Regions from separate parts of the Litchfieldella rifensis genome, predicted to be linked through region 1. Evidence: predicted binding sites of a transcription regulator. Region 1 holds the regulator's gene; the other holds the start of a gene.
The links. The regulator sigma-54, encoded in region 1, starts transcription at its own class of promoters, with help from an activator protein. The targets are predictions, from matches to a motif close to TGGCACNNNNNTTGCTNT.

Region 2: a site for sigma-54 is predicted at 2,795-2,812, ahead of ACFOEV_RS19020 (amino acid ABC transporter substrate-binding protein). Genes of this name have one in related genera too.

Annotation. Positions count from the first base shown of each region.
Region 1 covers NZ_JBHRUG010000017.1:229,477-234,874, reverse strand. Annotated here, with positions in the region: gene ACFOEV_RS08165 (KdsC family phosphatase) at 1-149, shown strand, start outside; gene lptC (LPS export ABC transporter periplasmic protein LptC) at 155-745, shown strand; gene lptA (lipopolysaccharide transport periplasmic protein LptA) at 742-1,281, shown strand; gene lptB (LPS export ABC transporter ATP-binding protein) at 1,290-2,015, shown strand; gene ACFOEV_RS08145 (RNA polymerase factor sigma-54) at 2,181-3,590, shown strand; gene hpf (ribosome hibernation-promoting factor, HPF/YfiA family) at 3,705-4,013, shown strand; gene ptsN (PTS IIA-like nitrogen regulatory protein PtsN) at 4,021-4,509, shown strand; gene rapZ (RNase adapter RapZ) at 4,617-5,398, shown strand, end outside.
Region 2 covers NZ_JBHRUG010000037.1:147,898-153,295, reverse strand. Annotated here, with positions in the region: gene hemE (uroporphyrinogen decarboxylase) at 187-1,263, shown strand; gene ACFOEV_RS19030 (VanZ family protein) at 1,256-1,636, shown strand; gene speE (polyamine aminopropyltransferase) at 1,694-2,554, shown strand; gene ACFOEV_RS19020 (amino acid ABC transporter substrate-binding protein) at 2,875-3,903, shown strand; gene ACFOEV_RS19015 (amino acid ABC transporter permease) at 4,021-5,211, shown strand; gene ACFOEV_RS19010 (amino acid ABC transporter permease) at 5,222-5,398, shown strand, end outside.

The DNA of each region.
Region 1 (5,398 bases):
ACGCACCGGCCTATATCCGTGCTCATGCCGACTGGACGACCGAGCGCCAGGGCGGCCATGGCGCCGTGCGCGAGATCTGCGATGCCTTGCTCGAAGCCCAGGGATACTGGGGCGCCGTTGTCGACACTTACTTGCACGGCAAGCGCTGAGCCTCATGGCATTACGACTTCCACGCCCCTCCCCCAAGCTCTGGCTGTTGCTGATTCTACTGCTCGTAGGCGGGATACTGGCGATGTTCGAGGCCCGTGAACCTCGCCCCCCCGGGCCGGTCCCGCGTGACGAGGCCGGCGAGCCGGATTATTATCTTGAAGACGCGCGCCTGACCCGCTTCGATGACAGCGGCAAGGCCTACCAGCGCCTCGACACTCCTCGTCTGGTTCACACTCCCCAGGATGACGTGACCCGCAGCCAGACACCCACGGCCCGCTTCTTCGATAACGACGGTCGCACCTGGTTCGGTCACGGCGATGTCGGGATCCTGAGCTCCGGCGGCAACCTCTTGACCCTGGAGGGCGACGCACGGCTCAATGCGCCGAATGAAGGCTGGCAGCTCGACACCGAAGTCCTCCATGTCAACACCGATTCCGGTCACGCCTGGAGTGAAACCCCGTCGTTGCTGCAACAGCCGCCCCAATGGGTTCGCGGCAATCGCTTCGACGCCTGGATCGAGGAAGATCGCATGCAACTGACCGACAATGTGCGCGGCTTCCATCCGCCCGCCAGCGATGAGGAACAAGCACCATGACGCATCTCTCCCGCCCGCTTCCCAGGTTCGGTTTGCGGCCTGGCTGGCTGACGGCCGGCATCCTGGCGGCCCTCGTCACCCTGCCAGCCCAGGCACTGGAGGGCGACGCCAGTGCCCCTATCGAAGTCGTGGCCGATCGCCTTGAACTGGATGACCGTGCCGGTACCGCCATCTATACCGGCGACGTGGACATCCAGCAGGGCAGCATGCAGCTGACTGGCGAGCGCGTCGAGATTCAACGCAACGATGCCGGCGAGGTCTCTCGAGCCACCGCCACCGGCGATCGCGCCTACATCGAACAGAAGCCGGCCCCCGACGAGCCGGTCGTGCGCGGCTGGGGTCGCACGATCATCTATCATGCCGCCGAGCGTCGCGTGGAACTGATCGACCAGGCCGAGCTGCATCAGGGCCACGACACTTTCGATGGTGGCTACGTGGAATACTATCTCGACCGCCGCACGGTCCAGGCCCGCGCCGAGGTCGAAGGCAGCGAACGCCAACGTGTGCGAATGACCCTGAACCCCGAGCAACAATAAGGGCCCCCATGAAGACCTTGAGCGCCCGACATCTGGCCAAGAGCTACAAGCGCCGCCGCGTGGTACAGGACATCAGCCTGACCATCGATCAGAGCCATATCGTCGGTCTGCTGGGCCCCAACGGGGCCGGCAAGACCACCTCCTTCTACATGATCGTCGGGCTGGTCCGCGCCGACGCCGGCAAGGTCTTCATCGACGACCGCGATCTTTCCGGCGCCGCCATGCATGAGCGTGCCCGAGCGGGGATCGGGTACCTGCCCCAGGAGGCCTCGATCTTTCGCAAGCTATCGGTAGCCGACAACGTCATGGCGATCCTCGAAACCCGCCGCGACCTCGACCTCGCCGGACGCCAAGCACGTCTCGAAGAACTGCTCGAAGAGTTCCATGTCACCCATATTCGCGACAACTTGGGGATGAGCCTGTCCGGGGGCGAACGACGCCGCGTGGAAATTGCCAGGGCGCTGGCAACGGAACCGGATTTCATCCTGCTCGATGAGCCCTTCGCCGGCGTCGACCCCATTTCGGTGGGCGATATCAAGGGCATCATCCGCCAGTTGAAGAGCCGCGGTATCGGCGTGCTGATCACCGACCACAATGTGCGCGACACGCTGGACATCTGTGACCGCGCCTATATCGTCGGCGACGGCCAGATCATCGCCGAAGGCGACGCCACGGCCATTCTGGCGAACCAGCAAGTTCGTGACATCTATCTGGGCGAGGACTTTCGCCTTTGAACCGTCCAGGCCCTTCATTCACAACCAAGCTGCTGATATTCTTCTTATCAAGCCGCTATGGCATGCGGATTGCGGGTGGCACGTTTATTGCTTATATTAGCGCTTGCAAGGTTTCTCGCAGCGGGCTAACGTGTCGATTCATTTGTCACTGATGCAAATTTTGCCATGGCCATGAAACCCTCGTTGCAGCTTCGCATCGGCACCCAGCTGACCATGACGCCGCAGCTTCAGCAGGCCATTGCTCTGCTGCAGCTTTCCACGCTGGACCTGCGCCAGGAAATCCAGCAGGCGCTGGAATCCAACCCCATGCTGGAACTCGACGACGGCTATGGCGAACAGGACACCATCGACACGCCCGAGGACGACTGGGCCAGTGAGATCCCCAGTGAACTGGCGGTGGACAGCGACTGGTCCGATACCTACCAGGACATGGCACCTGCCTCCGGTGGCGACGCCCCGGACTTCGATCGCAATGCCAGCGGTGAGAGCCTGCATGATCACCTGCTCTGGCAATTGGCGATGACCGACCTGGGCAGCCGCGAACGCCTGATCGCTGAAAGCCTGATCGACGCCGTGGATCACAACGGCTATCTCGACAGCGACCTTGACGACCTCTGCGAAGGCTTGCGCCACCAGGGACTGCCGAGCCTCAAGAGTGCCGACGTCGAACAGGTGCTGCTGCATCTTCAGCAATTCGAACCCACCGGCGTCTGCGCCCGTGAACTGCGCGAATGCCTGCTGTTACAGCTGGGCGCACTGCCCGACGACATCCCGCTGCTGCCTCAGGCCAAGCGATTGGTGCGCCAGTTCCTCGATGCCCTGGCCGCCGATGATCGCAAGCTGCTCAAACGCCGCTTGCGCCTGGAGGACGATCAGCTCGATGCGGTGATCGCCTTGGTGCGCTCGCTGGACCCGCGGCCCGGACTGGCCTTCGATGACAGTGGCAGCGATTACGTGATCCCCGACCTGATCGCGCGCCATACCCCCGAGGGGTGGCGTATCGAGCTCAATGCCGATGCTCTGCCCCGCATGCGAATCCAGCCCGACTATGCGGCACTGATCAGGCGCGCCGACAAGAGCGACGACAATACCTTCATGAAGCAGCATCTGCAGGAGGCCCGCTGGCTGTTGAAGAGTCTTTCGAGCCGCAACGATACCCTGTTGCGGGTAGGGCGCGAGATCATGTCACGTCAACTCGACTTCCTCGAGCAGGGTGAAGTCGCCATGAAACCGCTGGTGCTGGCCGATATTGCCCAGGCAGTGGACATGCACGAGTCGACCATCTCTCGTGTCACGACCCAGAAGTTCATCCACACCCCCCGCGGTGTCTTCGAACTCAAGTTCTTCTTTTCGAGTCACGTCGGCGGCGAGGAAGGCGACGCCCACTCCAGCACCGCCATCCGTGCCCGCCTGAAAAAGCTGATCGGCGAGGAGCCGTCGCGCAAACCGCTATCCGACAGCAAATTGGTCGAGGCACTCGCCGCCAGCGGCATCAAGGTCGCCAGGCGTACAGTGGCCAAGTACCGTGAAGCCATGGGCATCCCTCCGTCGAGCGAGCGTAAACGCCTGTCTTGACAGGGCAATGACGAGCCGGATCCGAACGATGGAAATCCCCCTGCGCCAGGGGGTTTGCAGGGCGCCAAAAAGGGTTACAATCGAATCGACATCCGCAAGGAACAGGAGCGTGCCATGCAAGTCAATATCACCGGCCATCACGTCGAACTGACCGACGCACTGCGTGACTACGTCAATGAAAAGCTCACACGTCTAGAGCGACACTACGACAACATCACAACAGTCCAGGTTACCCTCTCGATCGAAAAGGAGCGCCAACAAGCCGCTTGCACATTGCACGCTGCCGGTGCTGATTTGCACGCCGATGCCAAAGACGGTGACATGTACGCTGCTATTGATGCCCTGGCCGACAAGCTCGATCGGCAACTGGTCAAACACAAGGAAAAGGCACAGGCCCGCGCCCAGGGTGCCGGTGTCCGCTGACCTGCCCATGAATCTGCAAGCCATTCTGCCCCCGGAGCGCACCCTGTTCGATGTGCCCGGGGGAAGCAAGAAGCGGGTGCTGGAATTCTTCAGCACCTTCATCGCCCAGAATACGCCCAGCCTCGACAGCCAGGAGGTATTCAGCCGCCTGATCGGACGAGAGCGCCTCGGCAGCACGGGGATCGGCAACGGCGTTGCCATTCCCCATGCCCGCGATCCCCACTGCAAGGCACCACTGGCCGGCTTTCTCAAACTCGCCGAGCCGATAGACTTCGATGCCGTGGATGGTGAGCCCGTGGACCTGGTGTTCGTGCTGCTGGTCCCCGAAGAGGCCGATGACACACACCTGGCATTGCTTGGGCAAGTCGCCGCCGTGATGAACGACGCCGATACTCGGCAGCGACTGCGCAAGAGCGATAGCCAGCGACAGCTCTACGACATTCTGCTCGACGCCATTCGTCGCCAGGACAATGACCCGGCAGCCGGTATGGCCTGACTCCGGCACGGTCTGAACGTAGCGCAGTCCAAGCATTCGGATGGGCAGCCGGTGCGCTGCCTACCACCATGACGCTCACCCTTTCACCCCGCTCACAGGAGACGACCATGCAGCTCGTGATCATCAGCGGCCGCTCCGGTTCGGGGAAGTCCATTGCCTTGCAGGCGCTCGAGGATCTCGGCTTCTACGCCATCGACAATCTACCTGCCATGCTGCTGGGGTCGCTGCTGAACGAGCTTCAAGACGGCGAAACGCAGCGCTCATCGGTTGCTGTCAGCATCGATGCGCGCAATCTGCCCGGTGCCTTGCGTCGCTTCCCCACACTACTGGAGGCCGTGGACCGCAAAGGGGTCGACTGCCAGGTCGTGTACCTGACCACCGAAGCCAAGATTCTGCTCGAACGTTACTCGGCGACACGGCGACGTCATCCGCTAACCCGGGACAGCGACATGACCCTAGCCGAAGCCATCGATTCCGAAGAACAGGCCCTGGCCGAGATTCGCGATCTGGCGGACCTGGTCATCGATACCTCACGCCTGTCGGTCCATGAGCTGCGCGGGCGTATCGCCGAGCAGGTCGCCCAACACACCGACCGGCAACTGACCCTGACCTTCGAATCCTTCGGCTTCAAACGCGGCGTCCCTCTAGACGCCGACACCGTCTTCGATGCTCGCTGCCTGCCCAACCCCTACTGGGATCCGCGACTGCGTCAGTTCAACGGACGCGATACCGAAATCGTCGAGTTTCTCGAACGCTATCCCGATGTCGTTGACATGGCTCACGACATCAGCGCCTGGCTCGAACGCTGGTTGCCCGCCTATCAGGCCTGCCATCGCAGCTATGTCACCGTGGCCATCGGCTGCACCGGCGGCCAGCACCGTTCGGTCTA
Region 2 (5,398 bases), on a different contig from region 1:
TCGATGATAGACGACGGCGGTGCCGGCGAGTGGAGCGGCCATTCTAGCAGGATCGTCGCCGACGCTCACGGCGCCTCGGATGGTCGATGAATAATGCCAATAAATGGGGCAGACGTCGCCGGGAATCAAGCCGTCGCCGACATGTTTGGGTACAATGCGGGAAAATTCGCAAGTGCTGAGTCGACCATGGAACTCAAGAACGATCGCTTTTTGCGTGCCCTGGCGCGCCAACCGGTAGACCGTACCCCGGTGTGGATGATGCGCCAGGCGGGCCGTTATTTGCCGGAATATCGTGAGGTGCGTGGCCAGGCGGGCAGCTTTATGGATCTGTGCCGCAACGCCGAGCTGGCCTGTGAGGTCACCCTGCAGCCGCTCGAGCGCTACCCGTTGGATGCCGCCATCCTGTTCTCGGATATCCTGACCATCCCCGATGCCATGGGGCTGGGATTGTATTTCGAGACCGGCGAGGGGCCCAAGTTCCACAAGCCGGTGCGCAGCGTCGAGGATGTCGCCAGGCTGGCGGCGCCGGACGCCGAGCGCGATCTCGACTACGTGATGAACGCCGTGCGTACCATTCGTGGCGAATTGAATGGCCGCGTGCCGTTGATCGGCTTCTCCGGCAGCCCCTGGACTCTGGCCACCTATATGGTCGAGGGCGCCTCGAGCAAGGACTTCCGCCATGTGAAGACCATGCTCTACGACACACCGGATGCCATGCACCGGTTGCTCGATCTGTTGGCCCAGGCGGTCACCGACTACCTCAATGCCCAGATTCGCGCCGGCGCCCAGGCGGTACAGATCTTCGATACGTGGGGCGGGGCACTGTCGACGCCGGCCTACCTGGAGTTCTCGCTGCGCTACATGGAGCAGATCGTCGCCGGCCTGATCCGTGAGCACGAGGGACGCCGGGTGCCGGTAATCCTGTTCACCAAGAACGGTGGCCAGTGGCTGGAGCATATCGCCGGCACCGGTGCCGATGCCGTGGGGCTCGACTGGACCACCGAGCTTGCCGACGCGCGGGCCCGGGTCGGTCATCGTGTGGCGCTGCAGGGCAATCTCGATCCCAATGTGTTGTTCGCCAAGCCCTCGGCGATTCATGCCGAGGTGGCGCGCGTCCTCGACAGCTATGGCGAGGGACCGGGGCATGTGTTCAACCTGGGGCACGGTATCAGCCAGTTCACCGAGCCCGCGCATGTCACCGCCTTCCTGGATGCCCTGCATGAGCTCAGCCCGGGCTATCATCGCGAGATCCGGCATGACTGAGACGGGCTGGCTGCGGCACTGGCACGATCGCCGCCGCCTGTGGGCCGTGCTGGCGTTGCTGGCGGCGCTGGCGATCGCCATCAGCAGCCTGACCCCGGGCAGCGAGATGCCCACGGGGCTGCCCTGGGACAAGCTCAACCACTTCGTCGGCTATGGCGGCCTGGCCGGCCTGGTGGGGCTGGCCGGGATGCGTCTGTGGGCCGCCTTCGCCAGCGTGGCGCTCTACGGCGTCGTCATCGAATACGCGCAGATGCTGGTGCCGGAGCGCAGCGGCGGCGATGGCTGGGATATGCTTGCCAATGCCCTGGGGGCCGGGTGTGCGCTGCTGTTGTTGCAGGGGCTGCGCAAGGGCTTTATTCGCGGCCGGTCTTAGGCTATGTTGCGCGGCCGCCGACAAGGCGCCTCCATTCATGACATACGAGGGTCCATGATGACCAAGTCTCTCGACGCGGGCTGGTTCACCGAAGTCTTCGACGGTCACGGCAGCGCCTTCTCTCTCAAGGTGACCGGGAAGCTGCTCGACGTGCACAGCCCCTATCAACACCTCGAGGTCTATGCCACCGAGACATACGGCAACCTGATGGTGCTCGATGGCTGTGTGATGCTCACCGACCGCGACAATTTCCTCTACCACGAAATGATGGCGCACCCGGCGCTGTTCACGCATGCCGACCCCAAGCGCGTGGTGATCATCGGTGGTGGCGACTGCGGCACCCTGCGCGAGGTGCTCAAGCATTCCGGTGTCGAGCATGTCACCCAGATCGACATCGACGAGGAAGTCACCAAGGCGGCCAAGCGCTTCTTTCCGGCGCTGACCGCTGCCAATGACGACCCGCGCGCCGAGCTGCTGTTCGCCGATGGCGTGGAATGGGTCGACGGGGCCGACGATGCCAGTGTCGACCTGATGATCATCGATTCCACCGATCCGGTGGGGCCGGCGGAAGGGCTGTTCAAGACCGACTTCCTCAAGCGTTGCCATCGTATTCTCAAGGATGGCGGACTGCTGGTGCAGCAGAGCGAATCGCCGCTCTATCACACCGGCACCATCATCCGCGAATTGCGTGACGACATGATCGAGGCCGGCTTTTCCAGCGTGGCGACCCTGCCGTTTCCGCAGCCGGTCTATCCCTCCGGTTGGTGGAGTGCGACGCTCGCCGGCAAGGGCTGCGACGTGACTCGCTTCCGTGAAGCCGATGCCGCCAAGGCCGACCTGGCGCTCGACTACTACACCGCAGAAGCCCACCGTGGCGCCCTGGCATTGCCGCCCTTCATGCGTCGTCTGCTGGACTGAGCCGGCGCACCGCCGGCATCGCGATCGCCGATACTCCTCAACGCCTCGTCACCTCTGCGAAGTGGCGAGGCGTTGGCGTGTCTTGCGCCCTACTACGGCGCAGCGGGCTGCCGATCGTACCGCAATGGAGCCCGATATGTCCCCAGGGGAGGCCGACATCAGCGCTACCAGCGACGAGATCCTGGCTTTTTGCTGCCTCTCCTGCGTTGAATAAATGTTATCGCCACAATATGACGTGAATGGAACACTCTTTGCTAAGGTGCATGGCACATGCGCCAAGCATGCACGATGATTCTTCATAACATCTGAGGGAACGATCCATGTCGTACAACAACAACAAGCTCGTACTGATGACCGCTGTCACGGCCCTGTCGTTGGGCGTGACGGCCGCGGCGCAAGCCACCACCCTCGAAGATACCCAGCAACGCGGTGTGGTGCAGTGTGGCGTCAGTGACGGCTTGCCGGGCTTCTCGGCACCGGACGACCAAGGGGAATGGCAGGGCATCGACGTCGAAGTCTGTCGCGCCGTCGCGGCGGCGGTGTTCGGCGATGCCGAGGCGGTGCGCTATGTGCCGCTCAATGCCGTGGAGCGCTTCACCGCTCTGCAGTCCGGCGAGGTCGACGTGCTGTCGCGCAACACCACCTGGACCGCTACCCGCGATACGACGCTGGGCCTGAACTTCGCCGGCGTGACCTTCTATGACGGTCAGGGCTTCATGGTTTCCAAGGACCTGGGCATCGGCAGCGTGAAGGAGCTCGATGGCGCGGCGATCTGCATACAGGCCGGTACCACCACCGAACTCAACGTGGCCGATTACTTCCGTGCCAATGAGATGCAATTCGAGCCCATCGTCTTCGACACCTCCGAGCAGACCGTCGGTGGCTTCGAGGCCGGTCGTTGCGATGTCCTGACCTCCGATACCTCCCAGTTGGCCGCGCTGCGCATCCAGTTGTCCGATCCCAGCGGTGCCGTGATCCTGCCGGAAGTGATCTCCAAGGAGCCGCTGGGGCCGGTGGTCCGCCAGGGCGACGACCAATGGTTCAACATCGTCAAGTGGTCGCTGTTCGCCATGCTCAATGCCGAGGAACTGGGCATCAGCAGCGACAATGTCGACGACATGCTGAATTCCGAGAACCCCAACATCGCCCGTTTGCTCGGCCAGGACGGCAACTTCGGGGAAGGCATGGGGCTGAAAGCCGACTGGGCCTATAACATCATCAGCCAGGTCGGCAACTACGCCGAAATCTACGATCGCAACGTGGGCATGGATTCCCCGCTCGAGATCGAACGCGGCATCAACGAGTTGTGGAGCAACGGCGGTATCCAGTACGCCCCGCCGGTACGCTAAGCGTCTCGCCTGAGCTCCGGCCGTGGCCGGAGCATGCATGTCGACGCTCAGGGCCGGATGATCCCGGCCCTGAGCGGTCGTTTCGATCCTGTTTGACTCCTGGCGGAGACGCATCCCATGTCTGCTAGACCCAAGGTCCCTGCCCAGGGCCCCAAACCTCCGTTCTGGCGCGACCCCGCCAAGCGGGCCCTGGCCTTCCAGCTACTCCTGGTGGCGGGTGTCGCGGCCTTCCTGCTGACCATCATCGGCAACACCCAGGCCAACCTGGCGGCGCGCGGTATCACCACCGGCTTCGGCTTTCTCTCCAACACCGCCGGCTTCGGCATCGTCCAGACCCTGATCGACTATTCGTCGCAAAGCACCTACGGCCGAACCTTCGTGGTCGGGCTGCTCAATACCCTGCTGGTGGGGGGACTGGGAGTGCTGGCGGCGACCATCATCGGCTTCATCGTCGGCATCGCACGGCTGTCGCCCAACTGGTTGATCGCACGCCTGGCCAATGGCTATATCGAGATCTTTCGCAACATCCCGTTGCTGCTGCAGATCTTCTTCTGGTACTTCGCCGTGCTGCGGACCATGCCGAGTGCCCGCGACAGCCTGTCCTTCGGCGAAGTGATCTTTCTCAACGTGCGCGGGCTCTACCTGCCCCAGCCGTTGTTCGAGTCCGGCTTCGGCCTGATCCCGCTGGCCCTGGCGGTGGCCATCGTCGCCAGTATCGGGCTGATGATCTGGAACAAGCGCCGCCACGAAGCCACCGGCCATCGGCTACCGGCGGGGTGGATCTCGCTGGGGCTGATCGTTGGCTTGCCCTTTGGCGTGCTGGTCGCCACCGGCGTGCCGGTGACCTGGGACATCCCGGAACTGGGGGGCTTCAACTTCCGTGGCGGCATCACCGTGATTCCCGAGTTCCTGGCGCTGTGGCTGGCACTGTCGATCTATACCGCCTCGTTCATCGCCGAGATCGTGCGTTCCGGCATCCAGGCCATCTCCCATGGCCAGACCGAAGCGGCCCAGGCGCTGAGCCTGCCCCAGGGGCTGGTGTTGCGTCTGGTGGTCGTTCCTCAGGCCATGCGCGTGATCATCCCTCCGTTGACCAGCCAGTACTTGAACCTGATCAAGAACTCCTCGCTGGCCACCGCCATCGGCTACCCCGACCTGGTGTCGGTATTCGCGGGTACCACGCTCAACCAGACCGGCCAGGCGATCGAGGTCATTGCCATGACCATGGCGGTGTATCTGTCCATCAGCTTGCTGGTGTCGATGTTCATGAACTGGTTCAACGCCCGCATGGCGCTGGTGGAACGTTAGGAGCCCGGTGATGATTCATAATCGGAAAGTGATCGAGGCGCGCCCGGCGCCGTCCAGTACCATCGGCCCCATCGCCTGGCTGCGCGCCAATCTGTTCAGCGGGCCGATCAACGGCGCCTTTACGCTGCTTGGCCTGTATCTGTTGTATCTGCTGCTGGTGCCGACGCTTCAATGGGCGTTCGTCAAT